DNA from 2 places in the Acidovorax lacteus genome. Region 2 is predicted to be linked to the other one. Evidence: predicted binding sites of a transcription regulator. Region 2 holds the regulator's gene; the other holds the start of a gene.
What was found. The regulator NrdR, encoded in region 2, represses ribonucleotide reductase genes. The targets are predictions, from matches to a motif close to CACNANATNTNGTG.

Region 1 (14,999 bases), on a different contig from region 2:
GGACCGATGGCCAGCGCACGCTGGTGCCGCCCGCACAGCCCGCGGCCGTGGTCGACCCGACGGGCTGCGGCGACGCCTGGCGCGGCGGCCTGCTCTGGGGCCTGGAGCAGGGCTGGGACCTGGCCCGCTGCGCGCGGCTGGGCAATGCCCTGGGGGCCCTCAAGATCGCCGAGCGCGGGCCGCAGAACTACACCGTGCCCGCTGCGCTGGCCCAGCAGGCCTGAGCCCTCTCGAACCGGGGCGACTGGCCCGCAGCGGCGGCGGTCCCGGGTCTTGCGCGGTGATCGGCACAGTGCTTCTCGTGCGATGATATTGCTATCAAAATGATATCTTGTCGTGCTCGAATTTGCTGGTTTTCGGGCTGTTTTGATGCAATTCCTGATGTGGCGCCCCAGGAGACGCCCCGAAGGGCTGTGCAGCCGTTTGTTGTGCCACAGCCCGTGATGCCGCTGTGCCGCCGACGCAGGCGACCATGTGTGACATGGGACGCGCCGCAGGGTGTGGGCGAACCCGGGGTGCGGCCCGGCGCGCGTGCTGCTTCACTGCGCCGGGGGGTGTCTGCGCGTGTTCGCCAGCCTGCCGGACCCATAAAAAAACCCGGCGGGTCACGCCGGGTTGGGATGGGCCGAGGGGCCGATCTCAGGGCTTGGAGCCGGTCGGAAAAGGCCAGGCGGCTTGGGGGTTCAGCGTCGTCTGCGCAGCAGGCGCAGGGGCTGCAGCGGGTGCAGCTGCTTTCTTTGCGGGCGCAGCCTTCTTCGCAGGTGCAGCAGCCTTCTTGGCAGGAGCGGCGGCCTTCTTCGCGGGCGCAGCAGCCTTCTTGGCAGGGGCGGCGGCCTTCTTCGCGGGCGCAGCAGCCTTCTTGGCAGGAGCGGCGGCCTTCTTCGCGGGCGCAGCAGCCTTCTTGGCAGGAGCGGCGGCCTTCTTCGCAGGCGCAGCAGCCTTCTTGGCCGGGGCGGCCTTCTTCGCAGGTGCGGCGGCCTTGGGTGCAGCAGCCTTCTTCGCGGGGGCGGCCTTCTTCGCCGGGGCAGCCTTCTTGGCGGCGGGTTTCTTCGCAGTTGCCATCATGTTCTCCTTGGGTCAGTGGTCAAACAACACCCCGTGCCTTCTGCGGGCACGAAGCGACCCATGGCACCGGGTACGAACCCGTCGCCATGAATACAGGAGCGCGACCCACGTGCCCGGTGCGGGCGGTGTGGGGTCGGTGCGCGAGGAAGGTTGCCATGGCGTCGAGGGCGCGGGGGGTCAGTCCCAGGACAGGGCGCCGCCAGACTGGTACTCGATGACCCGGGTTTCGAAGAAGTTGCGTTCTTTCTTCAGGTCGATCATTTCGCTCATCCAGGGGAACGGGTTTTCCTCGTTCGGGAAGAGCGCTTCCAGGCCGATCTGGGTGGCGCGGCGGTTGGCGATGTAGCGCAGGTAGCCCTTGAACATCGACGCATTCATGCCGAGCACGCCACGCGGCATGGTGTCTTCGGCGTAGCGGTATTCGAGTTCGACGGCCTTGAGGAACAGCTCCTTGATCTCGGCCTTGAACTCGGGCGTCCACAGGTGCGGGTTCTCCAGCTTGAGCTGGTTGATCAGGTCGATGCCGAAGTTGCAGTGCATCGACTCGTCGCGCAGGATGTACTGGTACTGCTCGGCAGCGCCGGTCATCTTGTTCTGGCGGCCCAGGGCCAGAATCTGCGTGAAGCCCACGTAGAAGAACAGCCCTTCCATCAGGCAGGCGAACACGATCAGCGACTTCAGCAACGTCTGGTCGTTTTCGGGCGTACCAGTCTTGAAGTTCGGGTCCATGATCGCGTCGATGAACGGAATCAGGAACTCGTCCTTGTCGCGGATTGAGGCGACTTCGTTGTAGGCGTTGAAGATCTCGCCTTCATCGAGACCCAGCGATTCCACGATGTACTGGTAGGCGTGCGTGTGGATTGCTTCCTCGAACGCCTGGCGCAGCAGGAACTGGCGGCACTCGGGTGCCGTGATGTGGCGGTACGTGCCCAGCGTGATGTTGTTGGCGGCCAGCGAGTCGGCCGTCACGAAGAAGCCCAGGTTGCGCTTGACGATGCGACGCTCGTCTTCGGTCAGGCCGTTCGGGTCTTTCCACAGCGCGATGTCGCGGGTCATGTTGACCTCTTGCGGCATCCAGTGGTTGGCGCAGGTGGCAAGGTACTTTTCCCAGGCCCACTTGTACTTGAACGGCACCAGCTGATTCACATCGGTCTGGCCGTTGATGATGCGCTTGTCGGCCACGTTCACACGGCGGTGTGCGGTGGCTGCGGTGGTGTCTGTCGATGCGTGCGCAGTGCTGGAAGCCACCGTCTGCAAAGCAGGGGCCGGCTGTCCGGCCGGAAGGCCCCGCGGTGCGAGGCCGTCCATCGAGGTGGTCGGTACGGGCTTGACTTCTTCGTCCCAGGTCAGCATAGGTTTTCCAGTGAGCGGATTATGAAAGCAGTGCTGCAAAAAGCAAAGCACTGGAGCGGCTTGCGGCCTTGTTTTGTTGCCACATGGCACACGAATAGCGCACCCTGGGAAGGCCCTGGATGCGCCATCGCGGATACGGGGACCTGCTTACTGGCAGGCCTCACAGGTTGGATCGTCGATCGCGCAGAACTTCACATCGGTGGCGGGCAGTGCGGCGGCCTGCGCAGCGGCCTGTGCCGCAGCGGCTTCGAGCGCGCTCGGACGTGCTGCTGCAGCCGCCTGCATACCGCCTTCGGGCGATGTGGACACCGCATTGAGCTGGCGGGTGTTCACCGTGCTCATCTCCACGTGTGTGGCGCTCTGCGTGCGCAGGTAGTAGGTGGTCTTGAGACCGCGAATCCAGGCGAGCTTGTAGGTCTCGTCGAGCTTCTTGCCCGAGGCGCCGGCCATGTAGATGTTCAGGCTCTGCGCCTGGTCGATCCACTTCTGGCGGCGCGATGCGGCTTCCACCAGCCAGCGCGGCTCGACCTCAAAGGCCGTCGAATACAGCGCCTTGATGTCTTGCGGCACACGGTCGATCGGATGCAGCGAGCCCTTGAAGTGCTTGAGGTCCATGATCATCACGTCGTCCCACAGCCCCAGGCGCTTGAGGTCGCGCACCAGATAGCCGTTGATCACCGTGAACTCACCCGACAGGTTGGACTTGACCGACAGGTTGCCGAAGGACGGCTCGATCGACGCGTCCACACCCACGATGTTGGAGATGGTGGCCGTGGGCGCAATCGCCACGCAGTTGGAGTTGCGCATGCCGTCCTGCGCGATCTTCTTGCGCAGCGCATCCCAGTCGAGGCTCGCGGAGCGATCGACTTCCACATAGCCGCCACGCGCCTGCGACAGCAGGTCCAGCGTGTCGAAGGGCAGGATGCCGCGGTCCCACAGCGAGCCCTTGTAGCTCGAGTACTTGCCACGCTCACGTGCCAGTTCGGTCGAGGCCCAGTAGGCGTAGTAGCAGATCGCTTCCATCGAGCGGTCGGCGAACTCCACTGCCTGCTCCGATGCATAGGGAATGCGCAACTCGTACAGCGCGTCCTGGAAGGCCATCAGGCCCAGGCCCACGGGGCGGTGGCGCAGGTTCGAGTCGCGGGCCTTCTTCACCGCGTAGTAGTTGATGTCGATCACGTTGTCGAGCATGCGCATGGCCACCGACACGGTGCGCTTGAGCTTCTCGTGGTCGATCTGGCCGTCCTTGAGGTGCTGCAGCAGGTTGATCGAACCCAGATTGCACACAGCCGTTTCGGTGTCGCTGGTGTTCAGCGTGATCTCGGTGCACAGGTTGGAGGAGTGCACCACACCGGCATGCTGCTGCGGCGAGCGCACGTTGCACGCATCCTTGAACGTGATCCAGGGATGCCCCGTCTCGAACAGCATGGTCAGCATCTTGCGCCACAGGTCGGTGGCCTGCACCACCTTGCTGGGCTTGATCTCACCGCGCGCGGCCTTTTCTTCGTAGGCCACATAGGCCTTTTCGAAATCGGCACCGAACAGGTCGTGCAGGTCGGGCACCGAGGAGGGCGAGAACAGGGTCCAGGTGCCCTTTTCCATCACGCGGCGCATGAACAGATCGGGAATCCAGTTGGCCGTGTTCATGTCGTGCGTGCGGCGGCGGTCGTCGCCGGTGTTCTTGCGCAGTTCCAGGAACTCTTCAATGTCCAGGTGCCAGCTTTCCAGATACGTGCACACCGCACCCTTGCGCTTGCCGCCCTGGTTCACGGCCACGGCCGTGTCGTTGACCACCTTCAGGAACGGCACGACGCCCTGCGATTCGCCGTTGGTACCCTTGATGTGGCTGCCCAGTGCGCGCACGCGCGTCCAGTCGTTGCCCAGACCGCCTGCAAACTTGGACAGCAGCGCGTTTTCCTTGATCGATTCGTAGATGCCGTCCAGGTCGTCGGGCACCGTGGTGAGGTAGCACGACGACAACTGGCTGCGCAGCGTGCCGCTGTTGAACAGGGTGGGCGTGCTGCTCATGAAGTCGAAGCTCGACAGCACCTCGTAGAACTCGATGGCACGGGTTTCGCGGTCGATCTCACCCAGCGACAGGCCCATGGCCACGCGCATGAAGAAAGCCTGCGGCAGCTCGATGCGCGTCTTGCGCACATGCAGGAAGTAGCGGTCGTACAGGGTCTGCAGGCCCAGGTAGTCAAAGCGCAGGTCGCGCTCAGGCTTGAGGGCGGCCGCCAGGCGCGGCAGATCGAACTGCAGCAGGCGCTCGTCCAGCAGTTCGTTGTCCACGCCCTTCTGGATGAACTGCGGGAAGTATTCGGTGTACGCGGCGCCAATCGCATCGCGCGGCACTTCGCGGCCCAGCACCTCTTTGAGGATGGTATGCAGCAGCAGGCGGGCGGTGGCGTAGGTGTAGTCGGGGTCCTTCTCGATCAGCGTGCGTGCAGCCAGGATCGAGGCCTTGTACACCTCGTCCACGGGCACGCCGTCGTACAGGTTGCGCATGGTCTCGGCCACGATGGGGTCGGCCTTCACATCGGCGCCCAGGCCGTCGCAGGCTTCTTCGATCAGGCGTTGCAGGCGCTGCAGGTCGAGCACCACCCGTTCGCCGTTGTCCAGCACATGGAACTGCGGCGCCACGGGCGCTTGCTGCTCAGCCTGGCGCGCGCGCTCCTGGGCGCGGCGCTCGCGGTACAACACATAGGCACGGGCCACTTCGTGGTGGCCACCGCGCATCAGGCCGAGCTCGACCTGGTCCTGCACGTCCTCAATCGGAAACGTGCCGCCGCCAGGACGCGAGCGCATGAGCGCGCGCACTACGTTCTGCGTGAGTGTGTCCACCACTTCGCGCACGCTGGCCGATGCCGCGCCCTGCGTCCCGTGCACCGCCAGGAACGCCTTCATCATGGCCACAGCGATCTTTTGCGGCTCGAAAGGCACCACGGCGCCGTTGCGGCGGATGATCTGGTAGTGGCCCATCGTGCCGACAGCAGCGCTCGGGCTGCTGGTCGCGGCAAGGGTGTCGTGAGGCGTGCTGGGGGCGTGGGAGGTGGTGGTCTGTGCAGCGTGCATGGAGTCCTCTCGGGTCGGCTGTCGGGTATGGGGGGAGGGCGGTGCGCAAGGCCAGCAAGAGGGCACCCCGGTCGGGTGGGCTGGCGATCAAGACGCTACCTATAGTGTTTCGGATGCGTTCAACACACTAGGGGTAGTGTACGCCGGAATGGATGCGACTTGCGGCCCCCGGGCTCGGTCGGCAGGCGGATCCCCCGCGTTGGAGTGGCTGTTGAGCGATACCGGGCAAGACTTTGTGCTGTGCGGCGTAGGCTGCATGCGGCCTGGCGAGCGGTTGTGCAGCGGCAGGCCGCACGGCTTCGCGGGTACGGGTTGTACTCAGGAATTTCCCGCGGTTGCGATTTGATGCAAACCCGCGACATCGTGCGCCGCAGCAACCGACACGGGCCCCGGGTCAATCCTTGACAGGAAAGCGTTCGGGCGGCCAACCCAGCAGGTCCTGCAACCGGGCCCAGTCAAATCCGGGGCCCGGGTCGCACTTGCGGCCCGGGGCAATGTGCTCGTGTCCGGCGACATGGGCAATCGGGTAGCGCAGTGCCAGATCCTGGCACAGGCGCGCCAGGCACACGTATTGGGCAGGCTCGAACCGGTCGCCCTCCAGCCCCTCCAGCTCGATGCCGATGGAGTCGTCGTTGCACTGCGCGCGACCGCGGTACGACGAGGCCCCAGCGTGCCAGGCGCGCCGGTCGGTGTCCACGAACTGCCACAGCGTCCCGTCACGCCGGATCCAGAAGTGTGACGATACCTCCAGACCCCGGATGCTCTGGAAATACGGGTGTGCATCCCAGTCGAGCGTGTTGGTGAACAGCCGGGCCACGCTGTCGTCGCCGTACTCGCCCGGCGGCAGGCTGATTGAATGCACCACGACCAGATCGATCTGCGCGCCGTCGGGCCGTACCCCGTGGTTGGGGGAGGGGCACACATGCGCTGCCGTATGCCACCCCTGCCGCCAGGGCGAATCGGCAGACGCCGCGTTGCGTGTGTCAGGCCGCTTCATCCGGTTGGTCCGAGTCGGCGGTGGGCACGGTGATCTGCAGCCGCTCGATGCGGTAGCGGATCTGCCGCAGGCTGATGCCCAGGCGCGAAGCCGCCGCCGTACGGTTGTAGCCTGACTCGCGCAGCGCACGCACGAGGATCGCGCGCTCCTGCTGGTCGAGCCAGGCCTGCAGGTCGTTGGGCAGCGCTGTGGACGGGTCGCTGGTGCTCATGCCCATGGCGGTCCAGTCGGCGCCTGCCTCGGGCGTGTGGCCCGCGGCATGCGGCGACCCCAAAGCCTGTGCCGCCGCACATTCCAGTTCCAGGGCTCCGCCTTCGCTCAGGGCCAGGGCGCGGTGCAGCAGGTTCTCGAGCTCGCGCACGTTGCCCGTGAGCGGATGCTGCGCCAGCACCTGCCGCGCTGCGGGCGTCAGGGTGGGTACCGGCATACCCGAGTCCTGCGCGATGCGGCGCAGCAATGCATCGCACAGCGCGGGCAGGTCGTCGCGCCGCTCGCGCAGAGGCGGCACCACGATCTCGATCACGTTGAGCCGGTAGTACAGATCCTGGCGGAAGCGGCCCGTCTGCACATCATTGGCCAGATCGCGGTGGGTAGCGCTCAGGATGCGCACGTCGATGGTTTCCTCCTGGGTGGAGCCCAGCGGGCGCACGCTGCGCTCCTGGATCACCCGCAGCAGCTTGGACTGCATGGCCAGCGGCAGGTCGCCGATCTCGTCGAGGAAGAGCGTACCGCCGCGCGCGGCCTGGAAGTAGCCTTCGCGGTCGTGCGTCGCGCCGGTGTAGGACCCCTTGCGCGCGCCGAAGAACTCTGCTTCGAGCAGGTTTTCCGGGATCGCCCCACAGTTCACGGCCACCAGCGGGCCATCGGCGCGCTGGCTGCAGGCGTGCAGCGCCTGGGCCACAAGTTCCTTGCCCGTGCCCGACTCGCCGTGGATCAGCACCGGCGCCATGCCGCGTGCCACCTTGGCAATCCGCTGCTTGACCAGCACCATGGCGGGCGATTGCCCGACAAGCCGTTCCAGCGCCGTCTGCGCGCGGGCGTCGGGATCGTTCGCGCCCGTATTGCGGGCATTGGCCGGGGTACGTCCGCCGCGGGGCGCTGGCACGCCACCCGTGCCCTGAATGGCCGAAGCCACGACTGAGCGAAACTGTTTGAGATCGACCGGCTTGGTCAGGTAGTCGAACGCCCCGGCGCGCAGGGCCTCGACCGCGTTCTCGGCCGAGCCATAGGCCGTCATGACCACGCAGCGTTCCTTGCGCTGCTGCTCGCGCAGGTCCTGCAGCACTTCTAGCCCGAAGCCGTCCGGCAAGCGCATGTCGGTGATCACGGCGTCAAAGCGCCGCTCGCGCAATTGCTCGCGGGCTTCCTGCACGCTGGCGGCGGTTTCCACCCGGTAGCCCTCGCGCAGCAACGTCAGCTCGTACAGCGTGCGCAGGTCGGGCTCGTCGTCGATCACGAGGATGGAGGCGGCGGGAGCGTTCATGGAAGCAGAGATCAGACGACCGGAGTGTCGAACAAGGAGGGGGTCTGCACAGGCCGGGTGGCTCGGCGGAACGATACCGCAAACGCATTGCCGCCAGTGACGCCGCGTGCCAGGGTGCGTTGCACCCGCTGGTAGGCAATGGACGCACCGTGGCGCTGGCACAGCTCTCGGCAAATGTAGAGTCCGAGACCGCTGGAGCGGCTCTCGGAGGAGAAAAACGGCTCAAACAGGTGGCGCTCGATGGAGGGGTCGAGCGGTGCACCGTCGCTCCAGACCTGCAGCACGGCCTGTCCGGCGGGGCTGACACGCGTGTTGACCACCAGCGAGTCTTCCTGGTTGCCCATGTAGCGCAGGGCGTTGTCGAGCAGGTTCACCAGCACGCGCCGCAGGTGCTCGGTGTCGAACTCGACCTGGGCCTGCGGAGCTTCCAGCAGCACCTGCGCGCGGCGGCGTATCGGGTCGTGGCGTGACCAGTCCTGCCAGATCTGGGCCACGGTGTCGTCCAGCGAGAGCGTGGCGGCGGCCACGTCACCGATCTGCCGCTGCACGCGGGCGATGTCGAGCACGTCTTCTGCGATGCGTGCCAGGCGTTCGGCGTTTTGGCGCACCATGGTGGCAAGACGCTTGTGCCCCGGGTCCTGCAAGTCTTCGTCGAGCAGCGCATTGGCCTGCATGATGGCCGCCAGCGGGTTGCGGATCTCGTGCGCTACAGCGGCGGACATGCGACCCATGGCGGCCAGCTTCTCGGTGCGCAGCCGCGCCTCCATCTCGCGCAGGTCGTGCAGGAAGATCACGCACAGCCGTTCAAAGCTGGCGGCGGGCTCATGGATCGGGTCGCGCGGCGATGTGAGCCAAGTGCGCACATGCAGCCCGGTCGGGCTTTGGCCCGGGTGCAGCAGATCGACGTCGGCCGCCTGTGGTGCCGCCCGGCGAAAGCTGCGCCGCGCCAGTTGCACCAGCGGAGTCCAGGCTGCGTCGAGGGTCAGATCAAACGGCGGCTGTGCGTATGAGCTGCCACCCAGCAGCACCAGCGCCGCTGGATTGGCCGCGCGTACCGTGTCGTGGTCGTCCACGACCAGCACACCGTCGTGCAGGTTTTGGATCACCAGGGACGAGACCTCGGCCTGCGCGCGCGCCGCCATCTGGCTGCGCTCGGCCAGCAGTTGCTCGCGTGCGAGCCGTGTGGCGAGCTGGTGGACCAGAAACGCCACCAGAAAATAGCCCGTCCCGGTGAGCGCGCTTTGCAGGTACGACTGCGCGTCGTCCAGGCCCAGGCGGTGGCCGCTCCACCAGGCCCAGCCCAATAGCAGCAAGGTGACTGCGGCAGTCGTGCCCAGCGCCAGCGTGAGTGTGCCCAGCACCGCGGCCATCAGCACCGGCAGTCCGAACAGTGGCGTGAAGTTCAGCGGCCCGGTTTGCAGCAGTTGCAGGCCTGCAATCAGGGCCAGGTCCACCCCGATCGACGGCAGCCATTGCGCGCCAGCGCCCGGCGCAGGTGGGCGCTCGTGGGCCATCACGCGCAGGAGCAATGTGGCCACCAGATACAGCAGGCATAGGCCCAGCACGGGCACGTTGGCCGTTGCACTCACGATCTGCCCCAGTACCTGCAGCAGCAGCAGACACAGGGCCACCATGACCCGGCCGGTCAGGAATCCGCGCCACAGCCGCAGAAAGGGCGACTCGGGCAGGCCGCTCGTGCTGGCGAGCAGAGGCGACTCCATGGCCCTCGGGTTCAGCTGCGCGCGCCCAGGCGGCGGTGCTCTTCACAGCAGAAGCTGTGGTTGCCCAGCAGCAGGGCATCGCTGCGCGGCAGGTGCACGCCGCAGTGGGCGCAGGCCACCATGTCCTGGGGGGAGGGCGGCGCCGCGGGGCGGCGCTGGGCCGCCGGGGCTTGCCTGCGGCGCTGTGACGACCACAGTGCCACGGCCACGCCGATCACCAGCAGCAACACCAGGTACTTCATGCGCTGCGCCCCAGCACCACTTCGAGCACGAAGCGCGAGCCCGCATAGGCGAGCAGCAGCAGCGCGGCCCCCGCGTAGAGCACGCGCACGGCGTTGCGGCCGCGCCAGCCAAAGCGCCAGCGCCCCAGCAGCAGGGTGGCAAACGTCAGCCACGACAGCAGCGAGAACACCGCCTTGTGGTCCCAGCGCCAGGCCTTGCCGTACAGCGATTCGCCAAACCACCAGCCCGCCAGCAGCGTGGCCGTGAGCAGCACGAAGCCCGCGCCCACAAAGCGGAAGGTCAGGCGCTCGAGCGTGAGCAGCGGGATGCCGCTGTGCGGGTCCTCGCCCTGGCGGATGTGGTGTTCGGCCCGCGTCATCAGCCAGGCGTGGACCACAGCGGCGGCCAGCAGGCCGTAGCAGGCAATGCCCAGCGCCAGGTGCAGCGGCAGCCAGGCCGAGGCTGTTTGCGGCAGCGGCGTGCCCGGGAACACCAGCGCCAGCAGCACGGCGGCCGCGCCGAAGATGGCCAGCATCCAGCGCGCGCGCATGCGCGGGAACAACTGCTGCTCGACCGCGTACACCGTGAGCACAAGCCACGCCGTCATCGACAGCGCCGGGGCAAAGCCGAAGCGCGGGCTATCGCCCCACAGGCCCCACACCAGCACCGCGCCGTGCAGCAGCCAGGCGGCCACCAGGGCATTGCGCGCGGCGGCAACGCCCAGGCGGGCGGCAATGGCCGCGGGCACCGCGTACGCGGCTGCTGCAGCCAGGGTGAGCAGCCAGCTGAGCGGGGAGGCGCCGGATAAAATCATCGGCACAGTTTAGCCTCTTGCCCCGCCGTTGCCTCGGGTGCCCTGCCTGGTGGCAGGCCACCTGCCGCAGCCCCAACCCCCGGATCTCCCACGCCATGGCCTCAGCCCTCACCGACAAACTCTCGCGCCTCGTCAAGGAGATGCGCGGGCAGGCCCGCATCACCGAGTCCAACGTGCAGGACATGCTGCGCGAGGTGCGCATGGCGCTGCTCGAAGCCGACGTGGCGCTGCCCGTGGTGCGCGAGTTCATCGCCCGTGTGAAGGAAAAAGCCCTGGGCCAGGAGGTGCTGGGCTCGCTCAAGCCCGGGCAGGCGCTGGTGGGCATCGTGCACCGCGAACTCGCCGCCACCATGGGCGAGGGGGTGTCCGACATCAACCTCGCGGCCCAGCCGCCCGCGGTGATCCTGATGGCCGGCCTGCAGGGCGCGGGCAAGACCACCACCACTGCCAAGCTGGCCAAGCACCTAATCGACAAGCGCAAGAAAAAGGTGCTCACCGTCTCGGGCGACGTGTACCGTCCTGCCGCCATCGAGCAGCTCAAGACCGTGACCAAGCAGGCCGGTGCCGAATGGTTCCCGAGCACGCCCGAGCAGAAACCGCGCGACATTGCGCTGGCCGCGCTCGATTACGCGCGCAAGCACTACTTTGACGTGCTGCTGGTCGACACGGCGGGCCGCCTGGCCATTGACGAAGTGCTGATGCAGGAAATCAAGGACCTGCATGCGGTGCTGAACCCGGTGGAGACGCTGTTCGTTGTGGACGCCATGCAGGGCCAGGACGCGGTGAACACGGCCAAGGCCTTCAAGGAGGCGCTGCCGCTCACCGGCATTGTGCTCACCAAGCTCGACGGCGACTCGCGCGGCGGTGCGGCGCTGTCGGTGCGCAGCATCACGGGGGCGCCCATCAAGTTTGCGGGCGTGTCCGAGAAGATCGACGGCCTCGAAGTGTTTGACGCAGAGCGCCACGCGGGCCGTGTGCTGGGCATGGGCGATATCGTGGCCCTGGTCGAGCAAGTCACGGCCGGGGTGGACATTGAGGCCGCGCAGAAGCTCGCAGCCAAGGTCAAGAGCGGCGATGGCTTCGACCTCAACGACTTTCTGGCGCAGATCCAGCAGATGAAGCAGATGGGCGGGTTGTCCAGCCTCATGGACAAGCTGCCCTCCCAGCTCACGGCCAAGGCCGGTCAGGTGGATCTGGACAAGGCCGAAAAGGAAATCCGCCGCAAGGAGGGAATCATCTGCAGCATGACGCCGCTGGAGCGCCGCAAGCCCGAGTTGATCAAGGCCACGCGCAAGAAGCGCATTGCCGCCGGGGCGGGCGTGCAGGTGCAGGAAGTCAACCGCCTGCTCAAGGAGTTTGAGCAGATGCAGGACATGATGAAGAAGATGAAGGGCGGCGGCCTGATGAAGCTCATGAAGAAGATGGGCGGCATGAAGGGCCTGGGCGGCGCAGGCGGTATGCCCAAGCTGCCTTTCTGAAGCCCTGCTACGGCCCCGGCGCAGTACGGCGCACCACACAGCACGCGCGTCGCACCGCACGCGCACCACACGGCCCCGCCCGCCGCACGCTGGCGCTTTTCAGAGGTTAAATAGACTGCTCGTGCTTTGCAATCAAGCACGAGCAGCTCACTTTTTGATAGCAATCTGCCGCAAGGCCCAGTCCAGGCCCGGTGCAGGCTCCATGCCAGCCAGGCGCCGGGGGTTCGCCGTACGGGGCGCAGGCGGCGGTGGCCGCATCGGCGCGATGCGCTGGCCCCGGGGGGCGGATGGGCAGCTGTGCGGGCCTTCAGACCCGCCGGCGCTCACAGCGCGGAGACGGTCTCCTGGGTGCAAACCTCGCCGCGCAGGGTGTACGACTTGGCTTCGGTGATGCGCACATCCACCATCTGCCCCACCAGGCGCGGCTGGCCCGCGAAGTTGACCACGCGGTTGCATTCGGTGCGGCCCATCAGCTCGCTGGCGTCGCGCTTGGAGGCGCCTTCCACCAGCACGCGCTGCACGGTGCCCACGCGCTGCTCGCTGATCTCACGGATGTGGCGGTTGATCAGCGCCTGCAACTCTTGCAGGCGGCGCAGCTTGACGTCGTGCGGAGTGTCGTCCGGCAGGCCGGCCGCCGGGGTGCCGGGCCTGGGGCTGAAGATGAAGCTGAAGCTGTTGTCGAAATGCAGCTCTTCGATGAGCTTCATCATCTTGGCAAAGTCGTCTTCGGTCTCGCCCGGGAAGCCCACGATGAAATCGCTGCTCAGTGACAGCTCGGGCCGGATCGCGCGCAGCTTGCGCACCGTGCTCTTGTATTCCATGGCCGTGTAGCCGCGCTTCATGGCCATGAGGATGCGGTCGCTTGCGTGCTGCACGGGCAGGTGCAGGTGGCTCACCAGTTTGGGAATGCGCGCGTAGGCCTCGATCAGGCGGGGCGTGAACTCGTTGGGGTGGCTGGTGGTGTAGCGGATGCGCTCGATGCCCGGGATGTCGGCCACGTATTCGAGCAGCAGCGCAAAGTCGGCGATCTCGGCCGTGCCGCCCATTGCGCCGCGGTAGGCGTTGACGTTCTGGCCGAGCAGCGTCACTTCCTTCACGCCCTGGTCGGCCAGGCCCGCGATCTCGACGAGCACGTCGTCAAACGGGCGGCTCACTTCCTCGCCGCGGGTGTAGGGCACCACGCAGTAGCTGCAGTACTTGCTGCAGCCTTCCATGATGGACACGAACGCGCTAGCGCCCTCGACCCGTGCGGGCGGCAGGTGGTCGAACTTCTCGATTTCGGGGAAGCTGATGTCCACCTGCGGCTGGTCCTGCCGCTCGCGCGCGTTGAGCAGCTCGGGCAGGCGGTGCAGGGTCTGCGGGCCGAACACCACGTCCACATAGGGCGCGCGGCGGATGATCTCGGCCCCTTCCTGGCTGGCCACACAGCCGCCCACACCGATCTTCACGCCGCGGGCCTTGAGGTGCTTGACGCGGCCCAGGTCCGAGAACACCTTCTCTTGCGCCTTCTCGCGCACCGAGCAGGTGTTGAACAGGATCAGGTCGGCTTCCTCGACATTGGTCGTGGGCTCGTAGCCTTGGGCTGCGCCCAGCACGTCGGCCATCTTGTCCGAGTCGTACTCGTTCATCTGGCAGCCAAAGGTTTTGATGAAGACTTTTTTGGCCATGGCAGGCTCCTGGCAGATACGGGGGAGCGCCGTTCGGTGCGGCGCGGGCAGGCGGTCGGCCCGGCACAGGCCGGGCCGCAGCGTGGCCGGTGCTCAGCGCACCGGGGTGTCGGATTCGGTGCGGTAGTTGCGCAGCACGCCGTCGGCGTCCATCACCGCACCGGGGCTGCTACCCGCCGGGGTGGGGCGCGGCCGCGCGGCCTCGCCTTCGGTGAGGATCCAGGCCGTGAGCAGCATGCCGGTGGCGTGCTCGATCACGTAGTTCACACGGAAGCTTTGGCCGACCACGGTGTGCAGCATCACCAGCGTGTTCTGCGGGCTGAACAGGCGCAGGCCCGGGGCCGTACGCACCACTTGGCCGTTGAGCAGCACCTGCGGGCCGGGCGCGATCTGCAGCGCGCCGCGGCGCGCGGCATCGGGAAAGGTGCGTTCGCCACCCAGGCCCATGGGCACCGGCAGCGGCGTGGAGCCGCTCTGCGCCTGGGCGGGCAGCGTGGTGGCGAGCAGGGCCGCCATGCCGAGGCCCAGCGGCAGCAAGGGCCGTGTGAGGCGGTGGCGCAGGGCCTGGGAGGGGGTTGGGGGCGTGCAGCGGGTCATGGTGTTCATCCAGGGGCTGGGTGGCGGATTCTACGGCAGGGGGGCTGAAGCCCCGGCCTGCGCAGGTGTTGCGCCCTCCGGACTGTGGGCGCGTGGCCTTGGCCGGACCGCCAAAGAGAAAACCCCACTGCCTTGCGGCAGCGGGGTTCAATGTGGTGGCGCTTCACGGACTCGAACCGCGGACCTGTGGATTATGATTCCATCGCTCTAACCGACTGAGCTAAAGCGCCAGAGCCCTCAATTATAGCCACATTTTTCGCGCCGTTGGCGTGCGTGTGGCGAGGCTGCAGGGGTTGATGATCGGTTTGCTATTACTTTAATAGCTGCCCGTGCTTGTTTTGTAAGCACGAGCAGCCAATTTGCCTTCAAACTGCGAGCGCCGCACAAGCGGCGCTGCCGCTTCACTGGTGCTGGAAGGTGGCCTTGCGCTTGCCCAGGAAGGCGTCCATGCCTTCCTTCTGATCAGCGGTGGCAAACAGCGCGTGGAACAGGCGGCGCTCGAACATCACGCCGTCGGCCAGCGTGCC
Region 2 (14,999 bases):
ATGGAGCACGGCGACCTGGTCGGCATGCTCACCTTCCGCGAGGTGATCCAGGCGGTGGTGCGCAACGGCGGCACCGTGGGCACCATGCTCGTGCGCACGGCCATGGACGACGCACCGCTGACCTGCACGCTCGAGACCGACATGGACGAGGTCCGCCGCATGATGCTGGACCGCCATGCCCGCTACATGCCCGTGATGGACAAGCGCATGCTCATGGGCGTGATCAGCTTCTACGACGTGGCCAAGGCCGTGGTGGACAGCCAGAACTTCGAGAACCGCATGCTCAAGGCCTACATCCGCGACTGGCCTGCCGAAGAGGCTCCCAAGGCCTGACGGCCGCGCAGGCTCATGCGCATTCCGGCCTTCGCCCTGCGCGCATGGCTGCTTTGGCTGGCGGGCCTGCTGTTCTGTGTGTTGGGCTGGGCGCAGCCGGTGGCGGTGTCGCTGTCGGGGTTGGCTGAGCCGGCCTCGCTCGATACGTACGCGCTGGTGCTGGAAGACCGCGACAAGCGCCTCACGCCCGATGAGGCGCTGACCCAGGCGCATCTGCCTTGGCGTGCCGCTGACGGCGTGGTCAATTTCAGTTTTTCGGATTCTGTGTACTGGCTGCGCCTGCGGCTGCACAACGACGGGCCCACCTCCGTGACCCGGTTGCTGGAGGCAGGATCAGCCTTGCAGGACATGGTGGACTACCACCTTGTACGTCAGGGCCGCATCGTGCAAACGGTGGAGACGGGGGACCGCCGCCCCTTTGACCGACGGCCCTTGCCCTATCGCTACCCGGTGTTCCCGATCGCGCTCGCGGCCGGAGAGACGGTGGAGGTGCTGCTGCGCCTTGACACCCATGACGGACTGTTCGAGGCGCTGCCCTTGCGTTTGCGCACACCCGCCGGGTTTTTGCACCACAGCCAGATCGAAAACGTCGCCTTCGGAGCCTACTACGGAGCCGTTGTGGCGCTGCTGCTTTACAACCTGCTGCTCAGCGTGCTGACGCGCGACCGGGTGTTTGTGCTGTATGTGCTGTACCTGGCGTCCTACACCGTCTGGAACCTGTGCTTCACGGGTTTCGGGCTTCAGCACCTGTGGCCCGAGAACCCCCACCTCGGCCACACGCTGATCTCGACCACGGTGCCGTTGATCGCATTGACGCTCACGTTGTTTTCCATGCACTACCTGCAGACCGCCACGCGCGTGCCGCGGGTGCACCGGATGTTGCGCTGGCTGGCGGTGCTGGCGGTGCTGCACCTGCCTTTGGCCTGGCTGGATTGGTACGCGGCGCTGTTCCTCACGGTCATGCCATTGCTGGCATTGCTGCTGCCACTGCTGCTGGCCGCTGCGTTCGTGATTGCACGACAGGGCTATCGGCCTGCACTGTTCTACCTGGTGGCCTGGGCACCACTGGCCGTGGGGGCAGGGCTGACGCTGGCCAAGATTGTGGGCTGGATCGAGGCTTCGCCGCTGGTGGAGTACAGCCTCAACATCGGCTCGGCGCTGGAGTTCACCCTGCTGGCGCTGGCGATGGCCGATGCGCTGAACCGGCTCAAGGCCGAGAAACTGCAAGCCGAGCAGCAGGCCCTGCAAGTGCAACGCGCGTTGGCTGCCGACCTGGAGGCCAAGGTACGCGAGCGCACCCAGGCCCTGGAGTCGGCCAACGCCCAGTTGCAGCAAGTCGCCATCACCGATGCTCTGACCGGCGTGTACAACCGCCGCTCGTTCGATGCGACCCTGCGCCGCGAATACAACCGCTGCCTGCGCCAGGGCCTGCCTCTGGCGCTGTGCGTGATGGACATCGACCACTTCAAGCCCTACAACGATGCCCTGGGGCATCAGCAGGGCGATCAGGCCCTCGTGGCGGTGGCGCAAGCACTGGCGGCTCGCGTACAACGTTCCACAGAGTATCTTTTTCGACTGGGTGGCGAGGAGTTCGCGGTGCTGATGGTGGACGAAGGCCGTGAGCGGGCGCTGCGGCAGATCGAAGCCTTGCGCGATGCCGTGGAGGCCATGGCGTTGGAGCATCCGGCCAGCCCGCGCGGCTGCGTCACCCTGTCGTGCGGACTGGTATGGGTTGCGCAACCGACCGTGGAGCAGACGCCTGACGTGCTGTATGCCGAGGCCGACAAAGCCTTGTACCGGGCCAAGCAGGCCGGGCGGAACCGCACCGAGATGGCACCATGAGCCTGTGATCTGCCGCCAGCGGCGCGTGCAGGACCGCACGCAGGTGGAACCAGGGCCTGTTCGCAGCGGCACAACAGAGTGACCAGCCCCTAGCCCGATGCACCCGGGCGGGCGAGCCAGCCCGGCAGCGCCGCAGGATCGAGTGGCCGCGCAAACAGATAGCCCTGCATCACGGGGCATCCGTGGGTGCGAAGCCACTCGTGCTGCTGGCGCGTTTCCACGCCTTCGGCGACTACCACCATGCCCAGGCTGTGCGCGATGCTGAGCACCGAGACGGTGAGTGCTCGGGCTGCGTCGCTGCCTTCGAGGTCCTGCACGAAGGCCTTGTCCAGCTTGAGCTCTGAAATGGGCAGCCGGTGCAGGTAGCTCAGGCTCGAATAGCCGGTGCCGAAGTCGTCGAGCGAGAGGCGAAAGCCCCGCTGGTGCAGAAGCTCGATGTTGGCGAGCGTCACGGGGCGTGCGTCCATCATCACGCTTTCGGTGATCTCCAGTACCACATCGCCTGGTTGCAGCCCATGCTGCGCCAAGGCCGCACTGATCTGGTCGGCCAGCTCGGGCCGGTGGAAGCTGCGGCCCGACAGGTTGACCGACACCGAAGGCACGGCACATCCCGCCCGCCGCCAAGAGGCCAACTGCGCACAGGCGGTGTCGAGCAGCCACAGCGTGAGCTCGTGGATCAGCCCTACCTCTTCTGCCAGCGGAATGAACTCTGATGGGGGCACGGGACCCCGCTCAGGGTGGTGCCAGCGCGCCAGGGCTTCGACGCTGTGCAGCACGTGCGCGCCGGTACTCAATACCTGTGGCTGGTACTGCAGGGTCAGGGCCTTGCGCGCCAAGGCATCGCGCAGGGATCGTTCCAGCGCCACACGGTCGAGTGCGCGCTGGTTCATCTCGGCACTGAAAAGCTGCAGGCTGTGCTGCGCATCGGCCTTGGCCTGGGACATGGCCTGCCCTGCGTGGCGCAAGAGCGCATCCACATCGCTACCGTCGTCCGGGTACAGTGCAATGCCGATGCTCGCACTGGGTCGGTACAGCTGTCCGTGGACCTGCAGGGGCTCCGCCACGGCTTTGAGCTGGCTCTGAGCGATCTGCACTGCCTGCACAGAATCGACCCCTGAGAGCATCATCACGAACTCGTCACCCGACAGACGGCCAATCAGGTCGTGCGGGCGCAACCCCGCCGACAGCCGCTGGGCCACGGTGCACAGCAGCAGATCACCCGCCGCATGACCTTGGGCGTCGTTGATCTGCTTGAAGCGGTCGAGGTTGACAAACAGCACAGCGCCTGGGTGCTGCGCACGCGCCAGCAGCGCGAGCGTACGCTCCGCAGAGGCACGAAACAAGGCCCGGTTGGGCAGGCCGGTCAACCCGTCGTAGAAGGCCAGCTGGTGGATCCGCTGGCGAGCTGCGTCGCGTTCGATGGCCAGAGCGCACAAATGCAGGCAGGCCCCCACCAGGCGGTGGTGCAGTGCGTCCGGTGCGCGTGGCTCGCGGAAGTAGAACGCAAAAGTGCCCACGACCCGGCCCTGGTGGTCCACGATCGGACTGGACCAGCAGCCGCGAAAACCCGTCGGTGCGAAGAGTTCACGGTAGTCCTGCCAGAGCGGATCGGTCTGGATGTCGTGCACCACCACCGGCTCTGCGCGGTAGGCCGCGGTGCCACAGGAGCCCACTGCCGGGCCGATGGGCAGGCCCTCAAGGGCCGCACTGATTTCAGGCGGCAGTCCGGGTGCGGCCAGAGGGCGCAGGCGACCGTTGGAGTCCACCGCCAGGATGGAGGCCGTCACCTCGGGGGCAATGCGCTCGACTTCGCGGCAAACGAGAGCCATGAGATCGGGCAGCGCCAGCTCCTTGACCATGCCTTCGAGCACGCGCTTTTGCAGCACCTCGTGCATCTTGGTCAGGGTGATGTCGGTCAGCACCGTGATGCTGCCCCCCGGGCCACCCGAGGCTTCGTCGGCGGTATTGATGACCAGCGACACCCAGCGCGGCTGGCCGTCGCGCCGGTACATCAGGGCTTCACCGTGGTAGCGTCCCTCATGCTCGATGCAGTCGCGAATGTCCTCGAGAAACCCCCGGTCAGAGTGTTCGCCCAGCAGCACATCGCTCAGGTACTGGCCCATCACATCGGCGGGTTCGTAGCCGAACAGCCGCGTGAAGCCCTGGTTGACATACACCACCCGGCGGTGGCGGTTGCTCATGACGATGGCGTCGTCGGACGCATCCAGCGCCCGGCGCAGTGGTCCGTCGGCCAGCCGCGGCAGCAAGGCTGTGCCCCGTGGCACCTCGCGAGAGGTGGCGTGCAGGGGCTGCGGCAGGGACGTGGGCATGGGCTCGTGGGGCGCTAGGGGCTTGATCGCTTGACCCATGCTAGCAACCGCACTGGGGACTGCCAAGCAGCATTTGGCATTTTGCGCCATGGCCAACCGGCGCAGGCGCTTGGGCGCGGGCCGGCGGCGCTCTGGGATAATCCGGCGCATGAGCGGCAACACCATCGGCACCCTGTTTACCGTCACCAACTTTGGTGAATCCCACGGCCCTGCAATCGGTTGCGTCATCGATGGTTGCCCACCCGGCATGGCGCTGACCGAGGCCGACATCCAGGGCGACCTGGACCGCCGCAGACCCGGCACCAGTCGCCACGTGACCCAGCGCAACGAGCCCGATGCGGTCGAGATCCTGTCGGGCGTGTACGAAGGCAAGACCACTGGCACCCCGATCGCGCTGCTGATCCGCAACACCGATCAGCGCAGCAAGGATTACTCGGCCATTGCCCAGAGCTTCCGGCCGGGCCATGCCGACTACACCTACTGGCACAAGTACGGCATTCGCGATCCGCGCGGCGGTGGCCGCTCGTCGGCGCGCATGACCGCCCCCACGGTCGCGGCTGGCGCTGTGGCCAAAAAGTGGCTGCGCGAGCAGTTCGGGGCCGAGTTCCGCGCCTGCATGACCCAGCTGGGCGAGTTGCCCATGCCTTTCGAGAGCTGGGAACATGTGCCGCACAACCCGTTTTTTGCGCCCTGCGCCGATGTGGCGGCGTTCGAGGACTACATGGACCGCCTGCGCAAGGCCGGTGACTCGTGTGGCGCTCGCATCCGCGTACAGGCCACGGGCGTGCCTGTGGGTCTGGGCGAGCCGCTGTATGACAAGCTCGATGCCGACATCGCCTACGCCATGATGGGCCTGAACGCCGTCAAGGGCGTGGAGATTGGCGCCGGGTTCGCCAGCGTGGCGCAACGCGGCACGGTGCATGGCGATTCCATGTCGCCCGAGGGTTTTCGCAGCAACAACGCGGGCGGCATCCTGGGGGGCATCAGCACGGGGCAGGACATCGAGGTGTCGATCGCGATCAAGCCCACCAGCTCGATCATCAGCCCGCGCGAATCCATCGACGTGCACGGCCAGAGCCAGGAAGTGATCACCAAGGGCCGCCACGACCCCTGCGTGGGCATTCGCGCTGCGCCCATTGCCGAAGCGCTGCTCGCGCTGGTGGTGATGGACCACGCGCTGCGCCACCGTGCGCAGTGCGCTGACGTGCGCGTGCCCGTGGGGCCGATTCCTGCCAGCGCCTGAAGCGTTGCACGCGGCGGCTGTGCTGCCTCGCGCCAGTCTCAGGGCGGGCTCGCCCGCTCTCCGCGCAGGCTCGCCAGCAGGTTCAGCGGGTTGAAGCCCGTCACCAGCCCCGTGGCCAGCAGCACCAGCGCACCACCCCAGAACATGCCGGGGCCCAGGGGCTCGTTCAGGAACAGGTGGCCCCAGGCCACGCCGAACAGCGGAATCATGAAGGCCGAGCTCATGGCCGCCACGGGCGACACCTGGGTCAGCACGCGCAGGTTGAGCCAATAGGCCAGGCCCGAGGTCACGACGCCCATCACCGCCACCGCTGCCAGCGCTGAGGGCGTGAAGCGCGCCTCAGGCAGCGACCAGGCCGCCCCTGGCAGCAGCATGACCAAGGCCGTGCCGTGGATGCCCGCCGCTACCGCCAGGGGCGACATGCGCTGGGTGGAGCGTTTCATCCAGGTCGTCGAGACCCCATAGCAGGCGGCCGCTGCCACACAGGCCAGCGCTGCCAGCAGCAGGGCGGGTGTGGGCTGCACAGGGCCCAGTTGCACGATCAGCGCCACGCCCACAAAACCGCAGAGGCAACCCAGCCACTTGCGCGCACTCAGCGTGTCTTCTTTCATCCAGGCGGCCGTCAGCACACCAAACGGCACCACCATGGTGTTGAGCAGCGAGCTGTAGCCTGCGGGCAGCCGCAGCGCAGCCCAGGCGTAGAGCAGAAAGGGCAGTGCCACCGTGAGCGCGCCCAGGCCCACGAGCTCCTTCCAGTGCTGCCAGGGCCAGCGCTCGCGCGCCAGCCGCATGATGAGCATCAGCGTGACCGTGGCCAGGCCAATGCGCAGCGCGGCCATGACATTGGGCCCCATCACCGGGCTGGCCACGCGGATGAACAGAAACGATGCGCCCCACAGCGCAGACAGCAGCACCAGCTGCAGGAAATGGCGGGTTTTCACGGCGCTGATTGTGCGGCACTGCCCTTGGGTTTGCCGTGGTTCGTGTGGTGCAACTGTTAAGAGTAAAAATAGCTGCTCGTGCTTATTAAGCAAGCACGAGCAGCTATTAAATCGATAGCAAGTCGGTGGTAGAAGGTGTGTAACGTCCGTGACTTGCGCCGGCCTGCCGATGGCCTCCTGCACGAGCGCTGGTTCAGGCCGGAGCCGGAGGGTGGGCGCGGGCCATGCGCAGTCGATGTGCTGCGCTGCGCCCGCTACTTGCGCACTTCGTCCACGAGCGCGCGAAACTCGTCGATGTCTTCGAAGCTGCGGTACACGCTGGCAAAGCGCACGTAGGCCACCTTGTCGAGCTTCTTGAGTTCGCGCATCACCAGTTCGCCGATGCGACTGGACAGCACTTCGCGCTGGCCAAGGTTGAGCAGCTTTTCCTCGATGCGTTCGATGGCCGAGTCGACCTGCTCGGTGCTCACCGGCCGCTTGCGCAGGGCCAGGTTGAATGAGCCTTGCAACTTGGAACGGTCGTATTCAATCCGTCGGCCGTCTTTCTTCACCACCGCCGGAAAACTCACCTCCGGCCGCTCATAGGTAGTAAAGCGTTTGTCGCAGCCACCGCAGCGGCGGCGGCGGCGAATGAACACCCCGTCGTCGCCCACGCGGGTTTCAACGACCTGGGTTTCGGGGTGTCCGCAGAACGGGCATTTCATCGGGCGATGTCTGGCGGGGGCCAGGGGCCGTAACCACCCGCGCTTGCGCGCAGGTGGCCGGGCCGCCAGGCTCAGCGATAGACCGGGAAGCGCGAGGTCAGCGCATGCACCTTGGCACGCACTGCGGCCAGGTGGGCCTCGTCACGCGGGTTGTCCAGCACGTCCGCGATCAGGTGCGCCGTGGCGCGGGCTTCTTCGTCCTTGAAACCGCGGGTCGTCATGGCGGGGGTGCCCACGCGCACGCCGCTGGTCACCATCGGCTTTTCAGGGTCGTTGGGGATCGCGTTCTTGTTGATGGTCATGTGGGCGGCGCCCAGCACGGCCTCGGCTTCCTTGCCAGTGATGCCCTTGGAGCGCAGGTCCACCAGCATCACGTGGCTCTCGGTGCGGCCGCTCACGATGCGCAGGCCCCGCTCGGTCAGTGTCTCGGCCACGATGCGGGCGTTGGTGATCACCTGCTGCTGGTACTGCTTGAACTCGGGGCTCAGCGCTTCCTTGAAGGCCACGGCCTTGGCCGCGATCACGTGCATGAGCGGACCACCCTGCAGACCCGGGAAAATGGCGCTGTTGATGGCCTTTTCGTGCTCGGCCTTCATCAGGATGATGCCGCCGCGCGGGCCGCGCAGGCTCTTGTGGGTGGTGCTGGTGACCACGTCGGCATGCGGCACCGGGTTGGGATACACGCCTGCGGCGATCAGGCCCGCGTAGTGGGCCATGTCCACCATGAAGATCGCTCCCACGTCCTTGGCCACCTTGGCAAAGCGGGCGAAGTCGATGCGCAGGCTGTAGGCCGAGGCTCCAGCCACGATCAGCTTGGGCTTGTGCTCGTGGGCCTTGCGCTCCATCGCGTCGTAATCGATCTCTTCCTTCTCGTTCAGGCCGTAGGACACCACGTTGAACCACTTGCCCGACATGTTCAGCGGCATGCCGTGCGTAAGGTGGCCACCTTCGGCCAGGCTCATGCCCATGATGGTGTCGCCGGGCTTCAGGAAGGCAAGAAACACCGCTTCATTGGCCGATGCACCGCAGTGCGCCTGCACGTTGGCGGCGTCTGCACCGAACAACTGCTTGACGCGGTCAATGGCCAGTTGCTCGGCCACGTCCACATATTCACAGCCGCCGTAGTAGCGCTTGCCGGGGTAGCCCTCGGCGTACTTGTTGGTGAGTTGTGTGCCCTGGGCCCACATCACGGCGGGCGAAGCGTAGTTTTCGCTGGCGATCAGCTCGATGTGCTCTTCCTGGCGGCGGTTTTCGGCCTGGATGGCAGCAAAGAGCTCGGGGTCGGTCTGTTCGACGAGGATATTGCGGTGGTACATGGCAGTCCTATGAACGTTGTGTCCCTTGGAATCAAGGGCTGCCCAGGCGAACGGCGGAACACGAACCGGCCACAGCCGGCTGCGGCACGCTCCCCGGTGGTTCACGGGCAATGACTGCCCGCTGGTTTCCACGTCAGCGGCGGGGCAAGTGCCCCGCGCCTATCGCCAGTCGCGTACCCCACTAGTTTAGCCCAGCCGCGCGGTCTGGTGCTGGCGCGCCCCCATCCGCTGGGGCCTATCTGCTCGGGGGGGGGCGTTCCGGGATGCCCGTGTCGGTCGCATGTGCTGGCGAAACGGGCCACGCGATCCTTCCGGCCCGCCAGCATGGCGGGCCCCACGTACCCCTGGGGCGCATCTGGCCCCTGGAGGTCTGCCGCTCGCTCAGGGGGTAGCGGGCGTCGCGGCCGATTCAAGCAGCGCGAGCTTTTCTGCCGCGGGTGCTTTGGCGCTTTGGGGTGTTGTGGCTGCGCTGGCAGGCGCCGCGGCGGCCGTCGGTGCTGGGGTGGGCACTGCCACAGGGGGCTGCAGCGGCACGTTGCGGCCTGCCGCCACCTGCTGAAGACGCCCATGCTCGGCCAGCACCTTGGCCACATAGCCGCCGTCTTCCGGCAGATGTGCTGCGCCAACGTAGAAACGCAGCCCGCCTTCGACCGAGCCCGCGCGGGCAATGCACTCCTGCAGCACCTTGGCGCCTACGCGCAGGTTGCTCACAGGATCAAAGGCGGCCATGTGGCCTCCGAAGTACTGGTACTTGTCGGTGTGTACACGGGTCATCACCTGCATCAGCCCCTGGGCTCCGACCGCGCTTTGTGCAAAGGGGTTGAAGTTGGACTCGATGGCCATCACCGCCAGGATCAGCATGGGATCGAGCTTCATGGTGCGCCCGATTTCATAGGCTTCGGCCACGATGGCGCTCAGTGGCTCGGGGGCCACGCGGTATTTGCGGCTGAGCCACAGGGCCAGCAGGGCCTGCTCACGAGGCAGGTCTTGTGGATTGGCCGCCGTGGCGCGCTCGATGGCATCGGGCTCCACTGGCAGGCCGGCCATGGCCACATGGCGGTCACGCAGCCACTCGCGCAGCTGGGCTTCGCCGCTTTCACGCAGATCGGGGCGTGCCACGAGCGTGATGGCCACGAAGGCCACGGCGAGTCCCAGCAGGGCGAAGCCGTTGTGGGTCAGTTCAAGAAATCCGCTCATCACGCGGGCCGCAGTATTTCGCAGGCCTGAGACGATGCGTCCTGTCGCTGTCATAGCTCTTCCTTTCCGAGGCCTGTGGCGCATGGCAGCCGGTGCATGCATCGGCTGCGGGGCGCGTAGGCCTTGATTGGTAGCCCTGGTTCCTGCACCGCGCGCTCAGCACCACCGAAGGGTTGCGCGGTACCTCAGGATCCAGTTCGCCGGGGTCGGCAGCGGCTTGGGGTTTGTACTAGCCTGTTGTGGGGCTGGCGGATTCTAGGAGGAGGTTTAATTCCTGGTCAATACTTAAAAATTTCTTCTTAATACATTTTGAAAATATCAATGCTGTACTTTTGCACAGTAGTTTGCTGGCAACATGCAGCCGGCAGCACTCCGTAACGATGGGACGCGGTCGGTCCACCGCAGCGGCGTCAGGCAGTGCTCGGGACCACGGTGGTTCCGGTGGAAAGAGGGCTCCAATCGCGACCGTTGGTCCATTGAAAATCATCGTTTGCCGGGCGTGCTGTGCTTTGTTATCGTGAAGTCGCCTGCAAACGCGGGCATCGCCAGCCGGGTCTGATCCCCCTCCGAAAGCATGCAGTGCCAAGGTGCAGCGGAGACGACAGGCTGGCACCCTTGAGGAGCAATCCCTTGCTCCTGCGGGCCGGGACCAGCATCCTCCCGGCCGCGCTGATGTGCAGGACCTTGTGTCCGCCGTCTGGCCCGGTGCCCTGTACCAACCAGGGCGCCGGGCTTTCTTTTTGAGGTGGCGCCGCGTGTACAAAGGGCGCGCACGGCCATGTCGCGTCGCCTGCTGCGCGGCCCTTATTCCGGTGTGTCGCCCCGTTGCACTGGGTTCATCTGGCGGGTGGCGATCTGAACCCGGTCAAAATACAGCCTTTGGGTGCAGAGGCAGGGCCGTGGGCTCGCTGTACCCGGGCTGCTGGCACACAAGGCCCTTGTGGCCTTTTGGCCGTGTTTGATGGGCTCCGATTCATGTTTTCTCTTTTTTCGCGCAACACCATGTCCGACGCACCCGATGTGACCCCGGCTCCGGCCAAAACCTCCGAGCCCCACCCTCTGGATGCCCTGACCGGTGGTGCTTTTTCTGCCCAGACCTCTGGCGAGCGTTCGGCCCGCATCCGCGAGTGGCTGGCCACCCAGCCCGCGCTGGACGCTCTGCAGGAAGTGTTCAAGGAGTTGAGTGCGCGCGACAAAGGCGCAGCCCGTGCGGTACGGGAGCGCATGGATGAGATCCGCCGCGCCCGGGATCAGGAGGCCATTGCGGTCGAATGGGCCGAGAAGGCCACGCGCTTGCTGGAGGGCGCGAGGCTGAACATCGCCGATGCGTTGGCGTGGCAGCGCGACGCCGCGAAAGCGGGAGCCCCCTTGTCTCGTGAGCCGCTCTCGGCTCTGAAGACGCAACTGTCCGAACGGGTGAAGGTGATTGAAGACCTGCAGCACCGTGTGCAGGTGCAGCGCGAAGCCGCAGTGCTCCTCACGCAACGCATCGAGGTACTGTCGACCAAGCCCTGGCGCGACGCACAGGCGGCGCTGGAGACCTTGCGTGCCGATGTGCAGCGCTGGCAAGACCAAGCTGGTGAATTGAGCGCCGACGCTGCATGGCCGAGCGTTGAAGCCCGTTTTCCGCCCCAGTTGGATGCCGCCCGTACGCAATTGCTGGTGGTATGGGATGCTTTTCAACTGGCTCTGCAGCAAGCGGTGGCTGCAGCCGAAGACGCCTCTGCGAGCTTGCCCCCGGTACCCGTGTGGGCCGACGAACTGCGGGTGGCTCGCGGCGAAGTGCCGGTGGCCGCATCGGCTGCAGAGCCCAAGCCCGCGCGTGCAGCGCGCCCGGCCGCCAACGACGGTCCGGTGCGAGAGCTGGCCCGGCAGGCCGTCGAACCCGCCGTGGTGGCACTGGAAACCCAGACGGCGCAGGGCCATGCCAAGCCCATGGCCGATGCGGCCGGCAACTTGCGCGGCTTGCTGCGCAAGCACGGCCGCTGGATCGACCAGGCCCTGGAGGCGCGTGTGCACGCGGCTCTGGTGGCGGCAGGAGAGCTGCAGGGCTGGCAGCGTTGGGGGGCCGACCAGGTACGCGAGGAACTGATCGCCAAAGCGCAGGCGTTGCTGCAGCGCCCGGCCGGTCAGGCCTTGGGCGGACGCAAGATTCAGGAGAGCCTGCGCCAGCTGCGTGAACAATGGAAGCAGGCGGACCAAGGTGGCCTGCCCAACCATGCGCTGTGGAAAAAGTTCGATGAAGCCTGCAATGCGGCGCACAAGGTGGTGGAAGCGTGGCTGGAGCGCGTGCGCACCGAGGCGGCGGAACACAAGGCACAGCGCCTGGCCCTGATTGAAGAAGTCAAGGCGTGGGCGGCCGAGCACCGTGCGGCAACCGACTGGAAGGAGATGCAGCGCGCGCTGCGTCAGTTCGCCGAACGCTGGCGTGACAGTGGCCATGTGGGCGACAAGCTGTTTGCGGAGCTGCAGCCCCTGTGGAAGGACGCGATGGTTGCCGCTTCTGCGCCTCTGGAGGCGGCTCAGGCCGCAAGCCTGCAACGCCGCGAGGCCATGATTCAAGAGGCTGAACAGCTGGGTGCTGCCGCCACGCTGCGCATCGACGCCATCAAGGCGTTGCAGCAACGTTGGCAGGCTGAAGCGCAGGCCGTGCCGCTGGACCGCAAGCACGAGCAGCGTCTGTGGGATGCGTTCCGAAAGCCCTTGGACGACGCTTTTCAGCGCAAGTCGAGCCAGCGCGACCGCACCGCAGAGCCGTTGAACGCACGCGACCGTGCGGTGCTGGAGGCCTCGAAAGAGGTGCAAGCGGCAGCGGCCAGTGGCGATGCCCAGCGCATTCGTGCCAGTCTGCAAGCGCTCGAAGCGGCCATGCAGGCGCCAGCTGAGCCTGCCGAGGCTGCCGCATCCGCGGCGGCGCAGCAGGCTCCTGCCGCAGAGGCTGACACCGCTGTTGCGCCGGCTGTGCCTGTGGCTGCACCGCGCACGGTGGTGGCCGTGCGCGGCGACGACCGTCCGGGTGCGCGCAAGGATCTGGCCGCAGCGCCTGCGCGCGGTGCAGACCGCCGGGATGCGCGAGGCGCTGGTCGTGACGGCCGGGGAGATCCTCGCCGCGACGAGGGGCGTCGTTTCGGTAGTGGCGTGCGTGATGGCGCCCGACCGGAATCCCGTGGCCCGCGTTTGGGCGATACCGCGTTCCGTGCCCAGCGCGATGCGGTAGAGCATGCCCAGATGGCGCTGCGCAAGCTGGCGGCGCAGGCCCACGGCGAGGTGCTGACCCAATTGCTGGGCGCATGGGAGCAGCGGAACGCGAGCTTGGTGCCTTCTGCACAGGACCTGGGCAGCAGGGTCAGCCCGGCCGTACGCGCCGCTTGGGTGCAAGCGCTGGGTCACGCTGCCCAGGGCGATGGCCGTGCGTTGATGCTGCGTTTGGAGATTGCCGCTGATGTGCCATCACCAGCCGATCAGTTGTCAGAGCGCCGCTTGCTGCAATTGCAGTTGCTCACGCGCCGCAACGATCCGGCGCCCGACCAGACCTGGGGGCACGATGTCGCGTCGCTGCTCAAGACAGGGCATGAAGCCGCACTGGCGCGCCGGCTGCAGTCGGTGCTCAAGGCGCTGCTGCGCAAGGCTTTATGACGTCTGGCAGTCGCGTTGCATCAAAAGCGGGCCTTAGGGCCCGCTTTTTTTGCGGGGTGTGGAACGTCGGTGAGGGGCTGCGCTCTGTATTGCCTGAGCAGACGCGAGGGGGCCGCATCGTTGATTCAGCGACTTGCCGAGAGAGCCATGAAAAAAGCCGTCCAGAGGACGGCTTTTTGTATTTTGGTGCCCAGGAGAGGACTCGAACCTCCACGATGTTACTCGCTAGTACCTGAAACTAGTGCGTCTACCAATTCCGCCACCTGGGCATTTCAGGAAAGACTCAAATTATACAGCAGTTTTTGTGCGTGTTTGCAATGCTCTGTGCGATGGCTGTTTCGCGTCGGATGGGGGCGATGCGTTGCCGGACTGATCAGGTTCAGAGGAACGAAGGGTTGCGGCTTGCCGGTGTCGCAGGGCGGCGCTGGCGTGTGCCGAGCCGGCCAACAAAAAAGCCGCCAGAAATCTCTGGCGGCTTTGGATATTTCAAAAACCTTGGAGTGGTTCTCGTTAAACTTGGTGCCCAGGAGAGGACTCGAACCTCCACGATGTTACTCGCTAGTACCTGAAACTAGTGCGTCTACCAATTCCGCCACCTGGGCATTTCAGGAAAGACTCAGATTGTATATCAAAAAAAACGCCGTCAACAGCAACACCAGCCTCCTGTCGGACGAAATTGAAGGCACCGTGCAGGGGCATCGCGACGGCCACGGCTTCGTGGTGCGGGACGACGCCGAACCCGACATCTACATTCCCCCCAACGAGATGCGTGCCGTGCTCCACAAGGATCGCGTGCGGGTGCGCATCGTGCGGCACGACCGCCGAGGACGCCCCGAAGGCCGCGTCGTCGAGATCATCGAGCGTCCCGCACAGCCCATCATCGGGCGGCTGCTGCAGGAAAGCGGCGTCTGGCTGGTGGCACCGGAGGACAAACGCTACGGCCAGGATGTCCTGATTCCCAAGGGCGCTACCGGTACGGCCAAGCCCGGGCAGGTGGTGGTGGTCGAACTCACCGAGCCGCCCGCGCTGTTCGGCCAGCCCGTGGGCCGCATCACCGAAGTGCTTGGCGAGGTGGACGATCCGGGTATGGAAATCGAGATCGCCGTACGCAAATACGGTGTGCCGCATGAGTTCTCGGACGACTGCCTGGCCCAGGCCAAGGCCCTGCCCGACAAGGTGCGCGCCACCGACAAGAAGCGCCGCATCGATCTGACCGATGTGCCGCTGGTCACGATCGACGGCGAAGACGCGCGCGACTTTGACGACGCCGTGTATTGCGAGCCCGCCCGCGTGGGCCGCGGCAAAGGCTGGCGCCTGCTCGTGGCGATTGCCGACGTGAGCCACTACGTCGAAACGGGCAGCGCCATCGACATCGATGCCTACGACCGCGCCACCAGCGTGTACTTTCCGCGGCGTGTGATTCCCATGCTGCCGGAGAAGCTCTCCAACGGGCTGTG

Region 1: the regulator NrdR is predicted to act here: its motif matches at 5,587-5,600, upstream of ABD866_RS01700 (ribonucleoside-diphosphate reductase subunit alpha).

Annotation. Positions count from the first base shown of each region.
Region 1 covers NZ_BAABEX010000003.1:75,657-90,655, reverse strand. The annotation lists gene ABD866_RS01715 (carbohydrate kinase family protein) at 1-224, shown strand, start outside; gene ABD866_RS01710 (histone) at 640-1,062, opposite strand; gene ABD866_RS01705 (ribonucleotide-diphosphate reductase subunit beta) at 1,243-2,418, opposite strand; gene ABD866_RS01700 (ribonucleoside-diphosphate reductase subunit alpha) at 2,566-5,493, opposite strand; gene ampD (1,6-anhydro-N-acetylmuramyl-L-alanine amidase AmpD) at 5,888-6,490, opposite strand; gene ABD866_RS01690 (sigma-54-dependent transcriptional regulator) at 6,477-7,973, opposite strand; gene ABD866_RS01685 (ATP-binding protein) at 7,985-9,694, opposite strand; gene ABD866_RS01680 (PP0621 family protein) at 9,706-9,936, opposite strand; gene ABD866_RS01675 (cytochrome C assembly family protein) at 9,933-10,730, opposite strand; gene ffh (signal recognition particle protein) at 10,826-12,208, shown strand; gene miaB (tRNA (N6-isopentenyl adenosine(37)-C2)-methylthiotransferase MiaB) at 12,532-13,875, opposite strand; gene ABD866_RS01660 (hypothetical protein) at 13,969-14,472, opposite strand; tRNA gene ABD866_RS01655 (tRNA-Met) at 14,626-14,702, opposite strand; gene ABD866_RS01650 (enoyl-CoA hydratase) at 14,874-14,999, opposite strand, start outside.
Region 2 covers NZ_BAABEX010000007.1:79,699-94,697, forward strand. The annotation lists gene ABD866_RS03855 (CBS domain-containing protein) at 1-333, shown strand, start outside; gene ABD866_RS03860 (sensor domain-containing diguanylate cyclase) at 349-2,175, shown strand; gene ABD866_RS03865 (sensor domain-containing protein) at 2,265-4,505, opposite strand; gene aroC (chorismate synthase) at 4,654-5,748, shown strand; gene ABD866_RS03875 (DMT family transporter) at 5,787-6,698, opposite strand; gene nrdR (transcriptional regulator NrdR) at 6,944-7,393, opposite strand; gene glyA (serine hydroxymethyltransferase) at 7,465-8,709, opposite strand; ZMP/ZTP riboswitch at 8,743-8,892, opposite strand; gene ABD866_RS03890 (lytic transglycosylase domain-containing protein) at 9,091-9,960, opposite strand; gene ABD866_RS03895 (DUF349 domain-containing protein) at 10,909-13,542, shown strand; tRNA gene ABD866_RS03900 (tRNA-Leu) at 13,727-13,811, opposite strand; tRNA gene ABD866_RS03905 (tRNA-Leu) at 14,060-14,144, opposite strand; gene rnr (ribonuclease R) at 14,164-14,999, shown strand, end outside.